3 regions of the Lysinibacillus sp. FSL K6-0075 genome follow, and region 3 is predicted to be linked to each of the others. Evidence: riboswitches for the same ligand, from Rfam matches in the RefSeq annotation. Region 3 holds a riboswitch; each other region holds the start of a gene.
The links. A riboswitch is a leader RNA that binds a small molecule or an ion and turns the genes downstream of it on or off. The one in region 3 is predicted to bind cobalamin.
Positions count from the first base shown of each region.

Region 1: it holds a riboswitch for cobalamin, as region 3 does, so the genes downstream of both, MHB65_RS11495 (ABC transporter substrate-binding protein) here and MHB65_RS14805 (energy-coupling factor ABC transporter permease) in region 3, are expected to answer to the same signal.
Region 2: it holds a riboswitch for cobalamin, as region 3 does, so the genes downstream of both, MHB65_RS11485 (hypothetical protein) here and MHB65_RS14805 (energy-coupling factor ABC transporter permease) in region 3, are expected to answer to the same signal.

Region 1 is NZ_CP151947.1:2,346,518-2,352,510, forward strand. It holds gene MHB65_RS11490 (translation factor GTPase family protein) at 1-1,066, opposite strand, end outside; cobalamin riboswitch at 1,225-1,412, shown strand; gene MHB65_RS11495 (ABC transporter substrate-binding protein) at 1,579-2,571, shown strand; gene MHB65_RS11500 (precorrin-3B methylase) at 2,624-3,301, shown strand; gene MHB65_RS11505 (S9 family peptidase) at 3,373-5,361, shown strand; gene MHB65_RS11510 (amino acid oxidase) at 5,427-5,927, opposite strand.
Region 2 is NZ_CP151947.1:2,340,250-2,346,242, forward strand. It holds gene MHB65_RS11470 (hypothetical protein) at 1-143, shown strand, start outside; gene MHB65_RS11475 (hypothetical protein) at 97-765, shown strand; gene MHB65_RS11480 (AAA family ATPase) at 762-3,956, shown strand; cobalamin riboswitch at 4,080-4,264, shown strand; gene MHB65_RS11485 (hypothetical protein) at 4,491-5,246, shown strand; gene MHB65_RS11490 (translation factor GTPase family protein) at 5,397-5,993, opposite strand, start outside.
Region 3 is NZ_CP151947.1:3,004,087-3,010,079, forward strand. It holds gene MHB65_RS14800 ((2Fe-2S) ferredoxin domain-containing protein) at 1-357, opposite strand, end outside; cobalamin riboswitch at 502-684, opposite strand; cobalamin riboswitch at 937-1,122, shown strand; gene MHB65_RS14805 (energy-coupling factor ABC transporter permease) at 1,270-2,016, shown strand; gene MHB65_RS14810 (energy-coupling factor ABC transporter substrate-binding protein) at 2,020-2,292, shown strand; gene cbiQ (cobalt ECF transporter T component CbiQ) at 2,298-3,071, shown strand; gene MHB65_RS14820 (ATP-binding cassette domain-containing protein) at 3,068-3,904, shown strand; gene MHB65_RS14825 (S8 family serine peptidase) at 4,635-5,993, shown strand, end outside.

The DNA of each region.
Region 1 (5,993 bases), 660 kb from region 3:
CTTCAATTAAACGGAAAATCTGTAGCACTTCCTTGATATGCTGATCGCCCGCATATTGAACCTTTGCCTGTAGCGTTGGGACAAGCTCATAGGGCTGTGTTAGCGTCGTTGTACCGATTCGATCTCCAATGTTTGCCTGACTCAGCCCTTTCACCGCGAAAATCTCTCCTGCTTCAACCTGTTGAACGGTCTCAAAGCGACTGCCATTATAAAGGCGAATTTCTGTCACTTTTTCCGTCACTTCACCAAATGAAAATTCATCCCGCACATGTAAGGAGCCCTTGACAGCCTTCATAAAGGTTAAACGCTGATGCCCATCATGACGAATTTTAAAAACCTCTCCTTCAAACGGGACATCCTGCTCAAATTGGGTAGCCGTTAACAGGGGAAGCTGGTCAAGAAATTCCTGAATGCCCTCATCCTTTAAGGCAGAGCCTATAAAGCAAGGGAAAGCACATTCGTTTTTAATCATGGCCTGTAGCTGAGCAAGACATGGTTCATGCTCTAATGACTCATTCAGAAAGGCATCCAGCAATTTTTCGTCGCGCTCCGCCAGCCATTCCATGATGCTATTTGACACATAATCTGCTCGCAGCGGTTCATCGACGAACAACACATGCTGAGAGCAATCTTTACGAAGCTGGCTCATGACAGCTCCTACATTTGCTCCTTCACGATCCGTTTTATTGATAAAGAAGAAGGTTGGGACATGGTATTTACGTAAAAGCTGCCACACGGTTTCAGTATGGCCTTGTATCCCTTCGACTGCGCTAATGATAATAATGGCATAATCCATCACACGGATGGCACGCTCCATCTCAGGGGAGAAATCGACATGCCCAGGTGTATCAATCAATGTGTATGTATCATCGCCAATGCTCATGCGACCTTGCTCGGCAAAGATCGTAATCCCACGCCTGCGCTCTAGCTCATGATTATCAAGAAAGGTATCCTGATGATCGACTCGACCACGGGCTTGAATACTATTTGTATGAAAAAGCACTTGCTCAGAGAAGGTCGTTTTCCCTGCATCCACATGCGCCAGTACACCGATTGTTTTGTACATAAGAAATCCTCGTTTCTATAGATTGCTATCTTTTCATTGTAACAGAATACTCGCATATATAATTCTTGTAAAATAGTTCGTATTTTTGTCGAAATAGTGCTAATATAGTGATGATTGCATAATTAGCGTCATACTACGCTAGTCTATCAATAGTATTGACCATAATAGAACGTATTGGTGCAAATGGCATTTGTCATTTGCTTAAAAGGGAAATCGGTGCAATTCCGATGCTGTCCCGCAACTGTAAATGGGGAGTCTATACAGCATGCCACTGTAGTAAAACTATGGGAAGGCGTATAGATGATGAACCTAAGCCAGGATACCTGCCAGTATGTGTTTTTTGACTAAGAACCACGAGGATGGGGATAGTGATAAAGGTAATGATGATACCGTTATTTCACTATGCTACTCTCTTGGCGACAAGAGGGTTTTTTTTATGCCCTTCCAACCACATGGGTAGTAAAGAAGTCTCTGATTTCTTTCTATATTTTAACAACAAAGGAGAAAAGGACATGAAGAAATGGAAAAGTATATGGCTGATGATGATCATTGCCTTGGTCGCTATTTTAGGGGCTTGTAATGCAAAGGACAAAACTGAATCAGCAGCACAAGGTGAAAAGGTTGAGCCATCTGAGGCAGCAACAGAAGTAACCATTGAAAATAATGACACAAGCCAAACATATAAGGAAGCACCTACGAAAGCGATTAGCTTAAATCAGCATGTGACAGAAATTATGCTGGCGCTTGGCTTAGAGGATTCTATGGTTGGGACGGCTTACTTAGATGACAAAATCTATGAGCCCCTGCAAGAGGCATACGATAAAGTCCCTGTGCTTTCTGACCAATACCCAACGAAGGAGCAAGTGATTGATGCCGAGGCGGATTTCTTATATGCAGGCTGGAAAAGTGGCTTTGGTGAAAAGGGCGTTGGCACACCAGAGGAGCTTGAAGAATTAGGCATTCATACGTATTTACATACGGCTTCTAACATGACAAAACCAACATTAGAAGATATTTTCACTGATATTCGCAATATCGCGAAGATTTTCCGTATCGAAGATCGTGGCGAAGCTTTAATTGAGCAAATGACAAAAGATGTAGAGGCAGTACAAGCTAAATTACCAAAAGATAGCGAAAAATTACGTGTTCTTGTGTTTGATAGCGGTGAAAAGGATGTATTTACAGCTGGTCAAAACTTTATGAATGAGCTGGTGACAATCGCGGGTGGTCAAAATATCTTTGGTGATGTGGAATCAGGCTGGACAACTGTGTCGAAGGAAGATGCAGTAGATCGTAATCCAGAGGTTGTTGTCGTGATTGATTATGGTGAAACAACGGCAGAACAAAAGATCCAATTCTTAAAAAATGATCCAGCATTAAAGGAGATGGAAGCTGTCAAGAATGATCACTTTGTCATCCTGCCACTTTCAGCAGCATCTGAAGGGGTTCGTGCGGCAGAGGCCATTGAAATTTTAGCGAAGGGCTTCTATCCTGAAAACTTTTAAACCAATTTGAGCTAGCGCTTTGCTAGCTCCTTTTTCATAAGGAGCGATATCAATGAACGCATTTCAAAAAAACGTACCAGATCAAACATTTGAAACACTAAACCGTGAGGGTGAATTTACCCGTCTAGCAGTTAGCCCTGGCATTATCAATAAGCATTATACGCCAGCGCAATTTCAAAAAATAGCCGAAATTGCTGGCGAAAAGGGTGCGATTAAGTATTCCGCCTCCTATAGTATTCTCGTATCCATTCCAACGAGCGATGCGACAGAAGCTGTGCAAGCCTTACAGGAAGCGGGTCTTTATGTTGCGTCCTCTGGCTCCATTATTGCCATGAAGGCTTGCGATTTTTGTGATGGTGAGAAAATGGAGGCTGCTCCGATAACTGAACATCTTTATCATGCTTTAGAGGGGATCAAGGTACCTGCAAGAGTACGTGTCAATATCAATGGCTGTGCATCTGCCTGCTACAATGCAGTCTATGATGATATTGGGCTCGTGTATCAGCAGGAAAGCTTTGATGTCTATTTAGGTGCTGTGCCGATGGGGGCAAAGGCACAGGCTGGCACATTATTCGCTAAAAGGGTAGGTGTCGAGCACATTGAAGATTTTTTATTGCACATGATAAGCCTTTATAAAGAGCATGCTCGCCCGAATGAACCCTTTTATAAATTTTATCGCAGAACCAAGTCCGCAGAATATTGGGAACTAGTAAAAAATTCTATTAAATAGCAGGAATATTACTTAGGGTGTCGAAGTATTGTAGTAAGGCACAGAAAATTACAATACAAAGGAGCAAGAACATGACATCGAAACAAGGGATTCAACCAGAAGATCTTTATCACTTAAAATCAGTAGCAGATCCACAGCTATCACCCGATGGAACTGAGGTAGTTTATGTAGAGACTCGTATGGACGAGAAGAAAAACGACTATATCTCGAATTTATTTTACATAAACTTGAAGGACAAAACGCCACAGCAATGGACATTTGGTGAGGATAGAACAAGTTCCCCTGTTTGGTCACCAGATGGCAGCCAAATTGCGTTTTTGTCAACGAGAACAGGTAAATCGCAAATTTATGTGCTATCGAAAGCAGGTGGAGAGGCAAAACAGCTGACACATTGTAAAAATGGGGCGACATCCCCTGTCTGGTCCCCATGTGGCAAGAAAATTGCTTTTTCAGTCGTCCTAGGGAAAGATGAAACCATCCAAGATAAAGCGGAGGATGAGAAGAAGAAGGATAAAGAACTCAAGCCACTAGAAATCGAGAAAATGAAGCACAAATCGGATGCTGGTGGATTTATTGATATGGAGCAGTTTATCCATATTGCCCTTGTCAATGTGGAATCAGGAGAGCTAGAGCAAGTGACGGAGGGAAAAGAGTACTTCCATCTCGGTACATGGTCGCCAGACGGCAAATACCTTACGTACTTAGCCGATAAAGCGGAGGATTTGGATTTCTCATTTAATGTGGATATCTTTTTATTGGATTTAGAAACTAAACAGAGCCGCAAGCTAACAGAAGGCTCTGGTGCATATTACCAAACGGCTTGGTCTCCGAATAGCCGATTCCTTTCTTTTGTAGGCGGAGAGCGTGAATTTGAAAATGCCACACAAGCGAAGCTATGGATATATGACATGGAGCAAAAACTGCTAAACTGTGTAACAAGTGAATTCGATGCGCCTGTCGGTGATTTTGTCATCGGTGATTTTCTACAAGGGGTAGCGTCACCACGCGTGCAATGGATGAATGATAATCATAGCTTCTACTTCCAAGTCACAGATCACGGCAATGCAGCGATTTATTTCGGAAATGTAGATGGCGAAATTTACCCAGCGATTCATGATGATCAATATGTCTATGGCTTTTCACTTGATCCGCAAAACGATCAGGCTATTGTAGCGATTAGCACAACGACAAACCCAGGCGATTTGTTTTATGTAAACCTAAAAACAGGTGACAAAGAACAGTTGACGTCAATTAATGAAGAATTTTTAAAGACCAAAACATTAGCTGTTCCCGAAAGTATTGAATTGGAAGGCGCTGAAGGCTGGAAAGTCAATGGCTGGATCATGAAGCCAGTTGGCTATGAAGAAGGGAAGAAGTATCCTCTTATTCTTGAAATCCATGGTGGTCCACATGCGATGTATGGCAACACCTACTTTAATGAATTTCAAATCCTTGCTGCACAAGGCTTTGCAGTGCTTTATACTAATCCGCGTGGTAGTCATGGCTATGGCCAAAAATTTGTGGATGCAGTACGTGGCGATTATGGTGGCAATGATTATGCAGACTTAATGGCAGCGGTAGACTACGCTTTGGAGCACTATGATTTTATTGACCAAGACCGTCTTGGTGTAACAGGTGGAAGCTATGGTGGCTTTATGACCAACTGGATTGTGGGCCATACAAATCGCTTTAAAGCGGCTGTGACGCAGCGCTCCATTTCAAACTGGATTAGCTTTGCGGGTGTCAGTGATATCGGCTATTACTTTACAGACTGGCAAATTCAAGCAGGACTCGATGATATAGAGAAGCTATGGCATCATTCACCGCTGAAATATGTAGACAATGTGGAGACACCATTATTGATTTTACATGGTGAAAAAGACTATCGTTGTCCAATTGAGCAGGCAGAACAATTATTTATTGCCTTAAAGTATCGGAAAAAAGAAACAAAATTCGTTCGTTTCCCTGAGGCGAATCATGAACTATCAAGGAGCGGCAAGCCCACATTACGAATTAATCGACTTGAATATATTCGTGATTGGTTTGTGAAATATCTATAATAGGGTGGCCTAAGAAGAGCATAGCTTCTTAGGCTATTTTTAATAGAAAAGCCCTGTATGATTGTTTATAACGTTTCAATCGTTTGAAAAATCTCTTTGTAAAGGATATCTAACCCTTTCTCACCTTTCATATAGAAATACCAAACATCTTCTCGATTTGCATCATGATCATATAAATAAATTGTTGTATGAGAACCGTTCTTTAATGATTCCCAATGAGCCGTTTCAAATGTAGTTCCTTCTCTTGTAAATGGAAAATGACGTTTTGGTGAATCAAAAAAAACAATAGGGATTTTAGCGTTTTCATAAGCTTTAACCAATTTATCAGCTGATGCTTCTTCAAACATCATGGGTGTTATCATAACAGCATCAAAATTTGTGGAAATATGTAATGTATCCTCGCTAAATTCATCTAATGCAATGGTTTCGAAATGAATTTTTTCGTTATTTAATTCAGGGATAGTACCAACTACAGCCATTTTTAAAGGCGCTCCATCATATTTAGTTTCATCATTTGAACATGCAACTAATACTAACAAACTTAATATGAATAAAAATTTTTTCACAATTATCCTCCTTTTTTCTCACGATATCGTTGTGTTCATCACATAAAAAAAGAATCACAACAAGGT
Region 2 (5,993 bases), 660 kb from region 3:
TGCTCGCTGTTTCTGCTTTAACGAGCAGTAAAAAAATAGACAGGTCACCTAAAGCGGAGACGGCAAACTTTGAAAAAGAATGGGAGTGGATTAATGATGACGACAAACGATATACCATATATAAGCTCTTTAGCGATGATTGATCATCTAAAAGGCTATTTAACGACAGAGGAAGAATTGGCTTTTATGCAATTACTGTTTTCATCATCTGCCTCTATTAAGGGAGCGAATTATGGTTTGCGTCGGAAGGAGTTAGAAAAATTATTAGGTATAAAAAATGACGACAATGCTTTGCAATCCTTTATAGACCGTGTAAATGGAGCTTTAAATCGCTATTTCAAAATTATTTATGATGAGAGGCGAGATCGTGTTGTTGTCATGATGCGAATCACAGCGAAAAATGCAAAATCTACATTGAGTAGTGAAGCATTGGCGATTTTACTCTATATGTTTTACCAGCAAGAAGTATTAGGCCATGAATTTACATTAGTACATCAAATTTTAGTTGATTTTGGCCATGAGTCTTTAAATGCTAATAGAAGAATGAAAAGTAATATCGACCAATTAAAAAAGGTGGGAGCTGTTGAAGATTATGAAGCATCTTCAGAAGAGGCATATCAATTAACAACAATAGGTGTTCATTTATTCTCCGAATCTTTTTTACGTCGTACAGTTGAATTTGCACAAGAAACAAAGTTGAATAAAGAAGAAGTGATGAAATTTTTTAACCGTTATAACTTACATGTGGAGGAGGACAAAGAATGATTCCTTACGTGTTGAAAATACAGGGTGTACGTGACTATCCACCAACAAGGGTGATACTAGGTGAAGCCGATGAACACGTATTAATAACAGGTCCAAATGGTGTCGGAAAGTCAACATTAACGTTTTGCATAGGGGCTATATTATATTCTGCAAAAGTAGATATTGAAGGGCTACGCTCGAGTAATTTACAAGCAAATGAAGCATGGTATGCGAAATTATCGTTAGTGTTTAAAAATGAAGGCATGACCCGCATTGATGCGCCGCCATTTATTGCATTTGAATTAATTGTACAACAAGCTGTGAAAAATGGTGCCTTGCAAAAAGAGTATCGTATAACAACAGGAGATTCAGAAGATACGTTAACGAACATAACATCTTATACTTCTGGCAATATAGCAGGACGGAATTTCGGAGCTTACAAAGAAGATTTACAAATTAAATATAAAATTGATCCAGATTTGTATCATTTAATTTGGTATCAGCAAGAGGTGAACCAATTTGCCGCCATGAACCCTGAGGAAAGATTTCGTCAATTTAGTAATATGTTTCATATTGCTGATATGCAAAAAGAATGGGAAGCGGCATTAGAAGGAATTAGAGAAGCTAAACAAGAAATCATCCATTTATCGTCCATTGTAAAAACAGCTGAACATAATCTAACCATTGCAGAAAATGATCTCAACGCCTTTTTAAATAATAAAAAACGTATTCTGGAAAACGGTCGTCTGTATTATACATATACAAATGTTCTACTGCAAAAATATTCAAATGAATGCTCTGATACACAAGCTATTCTTCAGCAATTGCAGGAAGAGGAAGCACAAATAGGGACAAAGCAAAAATTACTGTTGCACGAAAAGGAGCGTACAGGTCAACATTTAATTCAAGTAGTGAATGAGTGCGAACAGGTTGAAGCACAAATTATTGAGTCAAAGACATTATTAAATGAGGAAGTACAGCAGGAAAAAACACTACTAGGGCGATATAGTGAGCTTTCTGCACAGCTAGAATCAATTTCCGATAAAGCAAAGCGACTACGTTTCGATGAACAAACAACCTGGGAAAAACAAAAAGCAACAGCCTTTCTACTAAAACAAGTTGAAGAGCAAGATAAGCAACTAAAAACAAAAGAACAACAATTAAGAGATAACGAACGACTTTTGAATAGTGAAAGCGCACGAGTGACGATACATTTCGAAAACCTGAAAAAAGATCTAGTGGAAGCACGTAAAATCGTCCATTTATATCAAAGTAGCCGTTTTATTTTAAGCCAACTAGATGCTGCAAATCTCCAGCAACATCAATTTTTAAAAGAAAAACAGTTGTTATCTTCCACCATCCAAGAGAAGCAGAAAATCATCCAGCAGCTACAACAAAATAAAGTAAGATCTGCTCGTCAACAACAAGGACTAGAAGACTTACATAGACAAGGTATAGAGGCATATACATTACGTGATTTAATTTCGTTGACACCAAGTGCGCCTTTAAAGTTAGAGTCAAGTATTGAAGCGATTAAATACGCTATTTTTTATAATGCGGTGAGCTATAAGCCACTGAATGATTTGTATTATGTTTCATTAAAGCAGCTCATACCGAATCGTATGATTGACAATATCCCTCATTTAGGATTACAAATGCGTAGCGGACTATCTGAGCAACTACAAAACTATGCCAATAAAGCATTGTGGTGGATCGAGCAATTTTTCACTTCAACGCCTCGAATTGAGGCAGGTACGCTTATAGATGAACGTGGTGCTAGAGGCGCACAGGAACAACTGCAATTTATTCTAAGTGATGCAGCTATTCAACAAACCTTACAAGACCAGGCGAGTAACTTAAACAACCTGCAAGAGCGTCAAGTACAGTTAAATGCTCAGTATGATCATAATATCAAGCAAATTAACCAATTGCATGGAGACTTACGCAAAATTCAACAGGCTGAAAGTACGCTATTGAAGGAAAGCGAACTGCATGCCTATGAAAGTCAACAGAAAGCTTTAACAGAGCAATTGTTAGCAATTTATGATGAGCAAGTGGAAATGGAGGCACAGCGGGAAACAGCTAGAAAACATCAGGCAGAACATTTTCAAGAGCTGCAATTGCTAGAGAAGGAGTGTCGCATTTATGAGGAGCTAGGGGCAGTGGCGGAGCAACAAATCCAGTTACAGCAAATGGAACAAACGTTAAAAGAATTACGCAAAACCATTTATGATTCCAAAAGAAAACATCAGCAATGGACAGAGCAATTGGAGGAGCTGTCCAATGATAAACGTCAACTAAAATTACTAAAACAAAATCATGAATCGGAGCTTGAATTAATAAATAGTAATCTAACAAACTGTCGACTACGAATGGTGAGAGCGCAAGAAAAAATCGAACAATTAGAGGCTAGCCAAGCAAGTCTAGTAATAAAACTACAGGAATTAGAGCATATTTTACCTGTCGAAGCATGTGTTGTTGATGAATCCATCTCCATTAAATGGTCTGAGGCAAGGTTAATTCATGGTAATGCAGAAAAAGCTGCAGCATTCGAAGCGGCACGCCTAGAAAAGGTCAATATTCATGCTGAAGTAAATTTTGAAAAAATGAAAGAAGATTTTGAGCGTAAAAATGCAGAATTAGCAAGTGCTGAAATACTTCTTGAGCAAAATGCGGGTTTTGCAGCAGATTTAGAAGATAAACTAGAAACGACCATTAATATGTATTTAACAAAGATTAATATGTTGTTCCAAAAGTATATGGATATCTTTCATTTTGAGGGACATATCGAAAAAGAAAGAATAGAAGAGAAGGCAGGGCGTATTAAATACTTGCTTTATGTGAAAGCTCGTAAAATCGGTCATCAGGGTACTATGGAGGATGTTAGCTTAAAAGCGCGAAATGGCAAAGTAGGTAAAGGTGTTTCAGGAGGGGAGGAATCGTTAAGCTCGCTCCTCTTTGCCTTAGCTTTATTGCAAAACCTCTCGATTGCCCCAAGCTATATCGTACTTGATGAATTTGATAGCGCACTAGATGATGAACGCAAGGACAAAGTATTTCATTTATATGCAAAAGAGTTAAATCGAAAGTTAATTATTTTATCTCCAAAAGCTCATGATAAAACCTATTACGACCATTTTTCCAAGGTATTTGTCATTGAACACAATTCATCTATTCCACAAAGTAGGATTGTTGGTTTCCAAAAGGTGTAGGACCATTTCGGTGAATGAAATTGTGTTTTAAACGAGCAAGAATTGACTTCTAAATGGCACTCCTTTACAATTAATTTTAATACTTTAATAGGAAAATGAGGTATTCTCGTTTCCTTACCAACTGAATAGCGTGTAGTAATAGGTGTAAATTGCGTGCAATTTGCTTAAAAGGGAAGTCGGTGCAAATCCGACACTGTCCCGCAACTGTAAATGTGAGCGACTTTTCAGCAACCACTGTCTTTGGACGGGAAGGAGAAAGGAAGCGATGACCATGAGTCAGGAGACCTGCCTGTTACGAGTACACACCAGTAACCTACGAGGAATAGGAGGTGGCATGTTGACAAAACAGAATGCTCTGTTCGTCACAGTACGTCAAACGCCCATAGTAAATGAAAGGGTTCACAATCGGACTCGTTCACACATACTTAGGGTTTGTTTGGCATTGTGTGATGAAAGAAGATAAAGCGAAGGATTTCCTCAAAACGTAGGGAGTCCTTTTTGTTTTGAAAATATGTACGCAAAGGGGATGCACGTATGACGAATATTCATGTAACGACAACGCTGGAAACGCCTTATGAAGATATGAACATTTGTAAGCAACCACGCACAGAAGTTGCCAAGAAAGCGAAAACAAGAATGGTGGTCGAATCGCTGATCGATCAATTATTAGCAACGAAGCTGATACGCAACGATCGCTTCTTTGAGCAAATCTTATATAATAAAGAAATTATTTGGATACAAAAAGGGGATGTGGACGGTCATCTATTGGCAAAGGCAGCATTAACAGATGAGCTGAAAACAAAGACCAATCATTTTATGATGTATATGCCGACCAATCCGATTGTCTATGAAGTCAATGGGGAAGCGTATCACTTAATTACGCGCATTGATTCAACACGCGCAAAGCCTAACCTTGATCGTCTAACATTGGAGCCAAAGCCTGTTTTAAGTGCCGCTCGTGTCAATGACTTATTATGCTCGATTGTCATGCGCTTTTATGAAACATATTTACACGATTTGGCACCTCACCATGACAAACTCATCGCATTCGTGCAGCAGGAATATGCCCAGTTTATTGAAGCGGTGCAAGCGTTAAATGATTATCACTTCAACTGGCATCCACGCGGCAATGGGCACGAGCTCTTACTGCAATTAATTGATCATCTGCAAATTTTAAAAAGTCACCCAGGCAAGGTACTGATTGATTTTACGAACAAGCATGACTACGTGATAGTAGAACCCGCTTATTTGATGGACAAACCAACAAAGAAAGCTGTCGGTGCACTATAAAAACAAGCCCTCCGTTTTATGGAGGGCTTGCTTTCATTTAAATGCAGGATCGAAATATATTCACGTTCAAGCAAGAAATACTCGCGCTTGAGCGAAGAATACCCGCGGAAGCAAGCAAAACGCCTCCGAGCGAGCAGGCCGACTCCTGCCCTATAAACAATGCATGGCTGCCTGAGCTTCATGCCACGGAACCGTATATCCTTTGCCCTTTGCACAAAAAATACTAGAGGAACTATATTCAGGGTCGGCATTTTTATCGTAGCCAATCTGTGCAATCACTTCCTCTGTATTATGGCACATATCATAGCCATCAAATTGGAGTGTGAGTGCGCCTTTTCCATTTGTATAGGCAGCAAAGGTTGTGCTGTAGCTCATTAAAGTGGCAACGGGCGCGCGACCTGTTAGCACCACATCTGTTTCGGATAATATCGGGTCATCGAATGTGCCTGCTGCTTGCTGAACGTCAGTCATCATGCGGCCGATAAAGTCGTTTGAAGCCTTCATTTTAAAACGATAATAGGGTTCAAGTAGAACATTTTGGGCTTGCTCTAGTCCCTGGCGCAGCGCACGGAAACTAGCTTCTCGGAAATCGCCGCCCGATGTATGTTCATTATGCCCGCGACCTGTTAGAAGCGTAAAATGAACATCTGTTACAGGGAAGCCTGTAAGTAAGCCATGATGATCGCGCTCAAACAGGTGCTTTTCAACAAGGCGCTGATTGCCTACGGATAAATGATCTGCATGACA
Region 3 (5,993 bases):
CTTTTCGATCCCTTTAATGGCTGTTGTTTGAGCAGTACGCTGTAATGTACCTTCACGAAGTGTAAAGACATGTTCGTTGTATAAGGATTCATGATGTAAATCTTGTACTAGTGTCCTAGCATGCTCTGTTGATGGCACACGATACCAATTCCCTTGAGGGTAGGCGATTACCACACAGGCATCCTTGCATCGTCCATTACAGCGCGTTCTTGTCGTATGTATTTCTTGATCGAGTGCTTGTCGCTGTATTTCATCTCGAATGGCTAAGGTAATTTCCTCACCATCCTTATTCATGCAACTACTGCCATTGCAAATAAAGAGATGTGTTTTCATCCCCTCTAAATTCCATGTTGTCATCTTCTGTCTCCCCTCATTTGCTTTCTGGAAAAGAAAAACCTTTACTCTAAAACGAAGAGTAAAGGTTTTGTAGAAGCCAAATAAAAACGAATAGCATGAAATAAAGGTACTCGCTTCCGCTTCAACTTCTCCCTCCGAAAAGTTTGCATGCACAATCAAATAAGCAGGTTTCCTGACTTAAGCTTCATTTTACAGTCGCACCTTCCCAAGTTTGCACCAGTGGCTTTGCGATTTCATCAGCTATTACAGTAGCGGGGGCTGTATTGGATTTTCACCAATTTCCCTATTATCTCGAGCTATTCGAGCACTTATTGACGTTTTATATGAAATTTTTATTAGTATTTTAAATAGAAAACTGTCTTAATCATATCTTATTATTTTAAAATTTCAATATTTCTTTAAAAATTTATGACAAATTTATCAATTTTGAAGTGAACTGGGGTATAAAATTTATACAATATCCATCATTAGCACAATGAATATTATCAGAATATTCGCCGTTGACCTTTAATTAAAAAAATTTTATAAAAAGGTATAGCATATTTATGGAAAATCATGTTACACTTTGTCGTGAAATCTCACAATTGAATGTTTTTCGGTGTAAAATGCTTGGCATTTTGCTTAAAAGGGAAGCCGGTTTGAGTCCGGCGCGGTCCCGCCACTGTAATAGGGAGCTTTATAGAATATGTCACTGTCCAACGGATGGGAAGACCTATAAAGTATTGAACTAGAGCCAGGAGACCTGCCGAAAAATAGGTGATCGTTTCAGCCTACGAGGATAGGTGTGCGGCTTAGCAGATGAGAATGTTATTTGCTTTTTTAGCTATGCACTTTTCCACCAACGGAGAAGTGCTTTTTTATTTACGCACGCTACATTCTAAAAATCTATTAATTAGTTAGGAGGAAAGCTTTTTGAAATTTTCATGGTGGAAACTTAGTTATTTTTTATTGGCCTTTTTAATTGTGCCAAAACGTGCCTTTGCGATGCATATCATGGAAGGTTTTTTACCAATCGAATGGGCGATTTTTTGGTGGGTTATTTCTATTCCTTTTATCGTTCTAGGATTGCGTTCTATTCGCAAAACAATTGAAGAAAATCCTGAAACAAAGATGCTTTTAGGGCTTTCAGGAGCCTTTGCTTTTGTGCTATCTGCCTTAAAAATCCCTTCTGTTACAGGTAGCTGCTCTCACCCAACTGGTGTTGGACTTGGGACAGTTCTCTTTGGCCCTCTAGCCATGAGTGTAATTGGAACAATCGTTTTATTATTCCAATCTTTATTATTAGCACATGGAGGAATCACGACTTTAGGGGCGAACGCCTTTTCGATGGCTATTGTAGGTCCTTTTATTGCTTACTTTGTCTTTAAAGGAGCACAAAAAGTAGGTTTGTCATTTTCACTAGCCGTATTTTTCGCAGCTATGCTTGGTGATTTAGGTACATATGTTGTGACTTCTGTACAACTAGCACTAGCCTTCCCTTCAGAAGTTGGAGGCTTTATGGCATCCTTTACAAAGTTTGCAGGTATTTTTGCCTTAACTCAAATTCCTTTAGCGGTGAGTGAAGGGATTTTAACGGTCATTGTGATGAATTTCTTGAAAAAATACAATATTAGCGAATTAAAAACTTTACGTGTTTTCTCAACAAAGGAGGCACATTAACAGATGAAAAAAAATTTATTGTTATTAGCAATTGTTGTGTTGTTAGCCATCATTCCATTGTTCATACAAAAAGGTGCTGAATTTGGTGGTGCTGATGGAGAGGCAGAAGCAGCCATTGGTGAAATCAATGCGGAATATGAACCATGGTTCGAAAGCCTATGGGAGCCACCAAGCGGTGAAATCGAAAGCTTATTATTCGTGCTACAGGCAGCTATTGGAGCTGGCTTTATTGGCTACTTCATCGGCTATATGCGTGGCAAACATAAAGAAGGTTAACCATTATGTTACTCATTGATAAGTATGCCTATCTTAATAAGCTAGCGTCTGTTCATCCGCTAGAAAAAATGATATTTTCACTTGGACTACTTCTCATAACGCTCATCTTGAGAGATGAACGACTTTCACTCATTACATTTTTTGTAATGAGTGCTTTTATCATTTTAGGTGCAAAAATTCCGCTTACATACTATGCCAAGTTATTATTGCTACCTAGTTTTTTCTTATTCACAAGTCTCGTATCTATTTTACTTTCCATTACACCGTCAACCAATGCACTACCTGCCCATATTTGGTCTTATACATGGACGAATTGGACTGTTTTCATTGGGAACGCAAGTGTGCTATTAGCGCAGCAGCTGTTCTTTGTCGTTCTGGGCAGTATTAGTTGTTTATACTTTTTAATTCTAACCACTTCTGTACAAGGAATATGTTATGTGCTACGACAATGGCGACTCCCCTCTTTATTGGTTGAGCTCGTCGAACTAACCTATCGTTTTATTTTTATGTTTTTAGAAAGTATGCAAAATATTCATCTAGCCCAGCAAGCACGTCTCGGCTACCATTCACCGATGCAATGGCTACGCTCTGTCTCCATGCTCATTGTGGCATTATTTGTGGAAATGTTTCAACGTAGTCGGGAACTAAACAATGCCATGCAATCACGTGGTGGCGAGGCCGTCTACTGGCAAGAGATGGGCTCCTATAGCAAGAAAAATTGGCTAGGTATGGCAGCAATATTACTAGTCCTCATCGTATATGGAGGGTATTTCACATGACAGCATTTTATTTTGAACTCAACCAATTATCATATGCCTATGCAGATGGTACGAAAGCGTTGTCAGATATTACATTAGACATTCCAAAAGGGAAAAAAATCGCCATACTCGGGCATAATGGCGCAGGAAAATCGACTTTGTTTCAGCATCTTAATGGTATTTTGAAACCTACAGCTGGGACGATTTTATTCGAAGGCAACGGACTAGAATATAGTCGAAAAGCTTTAAAAGTTCTACGTCAGCAGGTAGGCATTGTCTTTCAGAATGCAGATCATCAGCTTTTTTCAGGGACCGTCAAGCAAGATATAGCATTTGGACCATTGAACCTCGGCTGGTCTACTGAAAAAATGGAAGAAAAAATAGCATGGGCCGTTGCGCAAACCGAAGTGGAAGATTTGCTCGATAAACCCATTCATTTTCTAAGCGTAGGTCAGAAAAAGCGTGTGGCGATGGCAGGTGTTTTAGCGATGGAGCCCTCTGTCCTTTTATTAGACGAACCAACGGCAGGTCTTGATAATTATTATGCTACACAAGTATTACAATACTTAGCCAAATTAGAAGATGGTGAGAGAACCATTTTACTAGCAACTCATGACATTCCTCTCGCCTATGAATGGGCAGATTTAATGATCGTCATGGAAGCAGGAAAAATTATTTATAACGGCGATCCAATTGCCTTGTTTTATGAAGAAGAATTATTAAAACGCGCACATCTTGAACGGCCATGGATTTTTGAGATGGTCATGGCCTTACAAAAAAAGAAGCTATTGCAGGAAAACATCACAATCCCCCGCTCTAAAAATGAATTACAACAATTAATCGAACAGATCTAAAGCTTTTCACAAAGCGAGGTATCCGAAAAACGGACAGTGCTTAACTGTCCGTTTTTCACGTTGTTGAAAAAGATGATGTCAACGGCAGAAAAAGCAACTTGGCAAGGTGAGGGGTTGATTTCTGTTCCGCCAGCGTCCTTTCCAGAGGGCGTCCGAGGAGCCGCTTCCCTCACTTCCGTTCGCTCCAGGGTCTCCTCTGTGACGCTGGCTCCACTCCAATCAACCATGCTGCAAAGTGTCTTTACTTTTTTTCATAGTAGCATAGCGATCAAATCGCCCATTATCTGTATTCTTAGAGAGGATAAGCTCTTATTTTCAATGTGGAGAAGTGATGCGTGACAACACCTCTTCATAAAGAGTCGTGAACACCTTCACTTTATTTGAAAACCTTTGCTAAAATGTCAGTGGGTTGAAGTGGAAGGCTACTTGACTCCCGTGGGATCGCGAGACAGGCGAAGCCCTGCACGGAGCGGTAGCGGAGGAAGCGATTCGGCGCTCGCCCACAGGAAAGCAAGTAGCCTGCAACGGAAATCCATTTCTACCTTTCAATTGACAGTTTTGTTTTTCAACACTAAGAAAAACGGACAATGTTTAACTGTCCGTTTTTTCGTTATACCCACCAAAAGTTAAAGTAGCGAAGAAAAATTTTCCTCCATTACGAAACTTTTCTAATCTTTATCCGTATTAGTATAGTCAAGATTTAATTTATAACACCAAGGAGAGATAACAATTGAAAAGTTGGTATAAAAAATCAGTCGCTGTTGTAGCATCCGCTGCACTCATGGTTCCTGCTGCTTCTGCATTTGCTGAGGCACCCCAGCATAAAGCAAAGAATGTGCTGGCAAACAGTGCGAAACAAACAGAGAAAAATGAAGAAAAATGGATGAGTAAGGATACAATTGTTATCAAGCATTCAGGTCTTGATAAAAACGTACATAAAAAAATTGGCTCCAAAGTCATCCGTTCTATTCCTTCATTAGGTTATGATGTCGTGCAACTAAATAAAGGCGTATCGATAGAAAAAGCCGTCTCTTACTATTTAAAGCAAAACGGGATATCAAGTGTATCTCCTAGCTACGTCTATCATTCTTTCAATAAAGAAGCTGATCCCAAGAAACAAGAGATGTATCATTTAAACCTACTGCAAATGGATAAGGCACTGGAATTAGCAGGCAACCATGATGTCACAGTTGCTGTCATTGATTCTGGTGTGGATTTTAAACACCCCGATCTAAAGTCACAAGTACTCCCACCCTATAATGCAGCAGCACCTGCTAATACTACTTATTCAGGCGATCACGGAACACATGTGGCAGGTATTATCGCCGCAGCAAAAGATAATGGCGTAGGTGGGCATGGGATTAATCCGAAAGCGAAGTTACTGCCAATTGATGTATTTAACGGCAAAGAAGGTGCTAATGATTTCATCATTGCACAGGGTATTCTATATGCAATTGAGCAGGGCGTTGACATCATTAATATGAGTCTAGGAGGCTATGGTGAATCTCCACTGATGAAGGAAGCCGTTCAGAAAGCCATTGATAGTGGTATTACGATTGTGGCAGCTGCAGGAAATGAATCGACAGATGAATACTCCTTCCCCGCTTCTTTCGAAGGTGTCATTAGTGTGGGTTCAACGAATGAACGCAACAAACTATCAAGCTACTCCAATTACGGCCCGTCCGTTGATATTGTTGCACCAGGTGAAGACATTTATAGTACCGTCCATGATGCGAAAAAAGGATCATCCTTTGTCAAATTTAGTGGCACATCCATGGCCTCTCCAGTCGTGGCAGGTATCGCTTCTCTTCTTAAATCAAAAGATCCATCTTTAAAACCGCATCAAATAGAAGCGATTCTAGAAATGACAGCACAAGATTTGGGCGAAAAAGGTTATGATTTTACTTATGGTCATGGACTTGTCGATCCTGTAAAAGCATTACAGTTTGATTTAAACAAACTGCCTAAGCATTATGCAGAGACAAAGGAAGATCGTATTCAAAACGCCAAGGTCCTTGCTAAAAATAAGCTAAATACAGAACAGGGTGCTTTTGAACAGCAAGACGAAAAGAAATGGTATAAAGTCGAT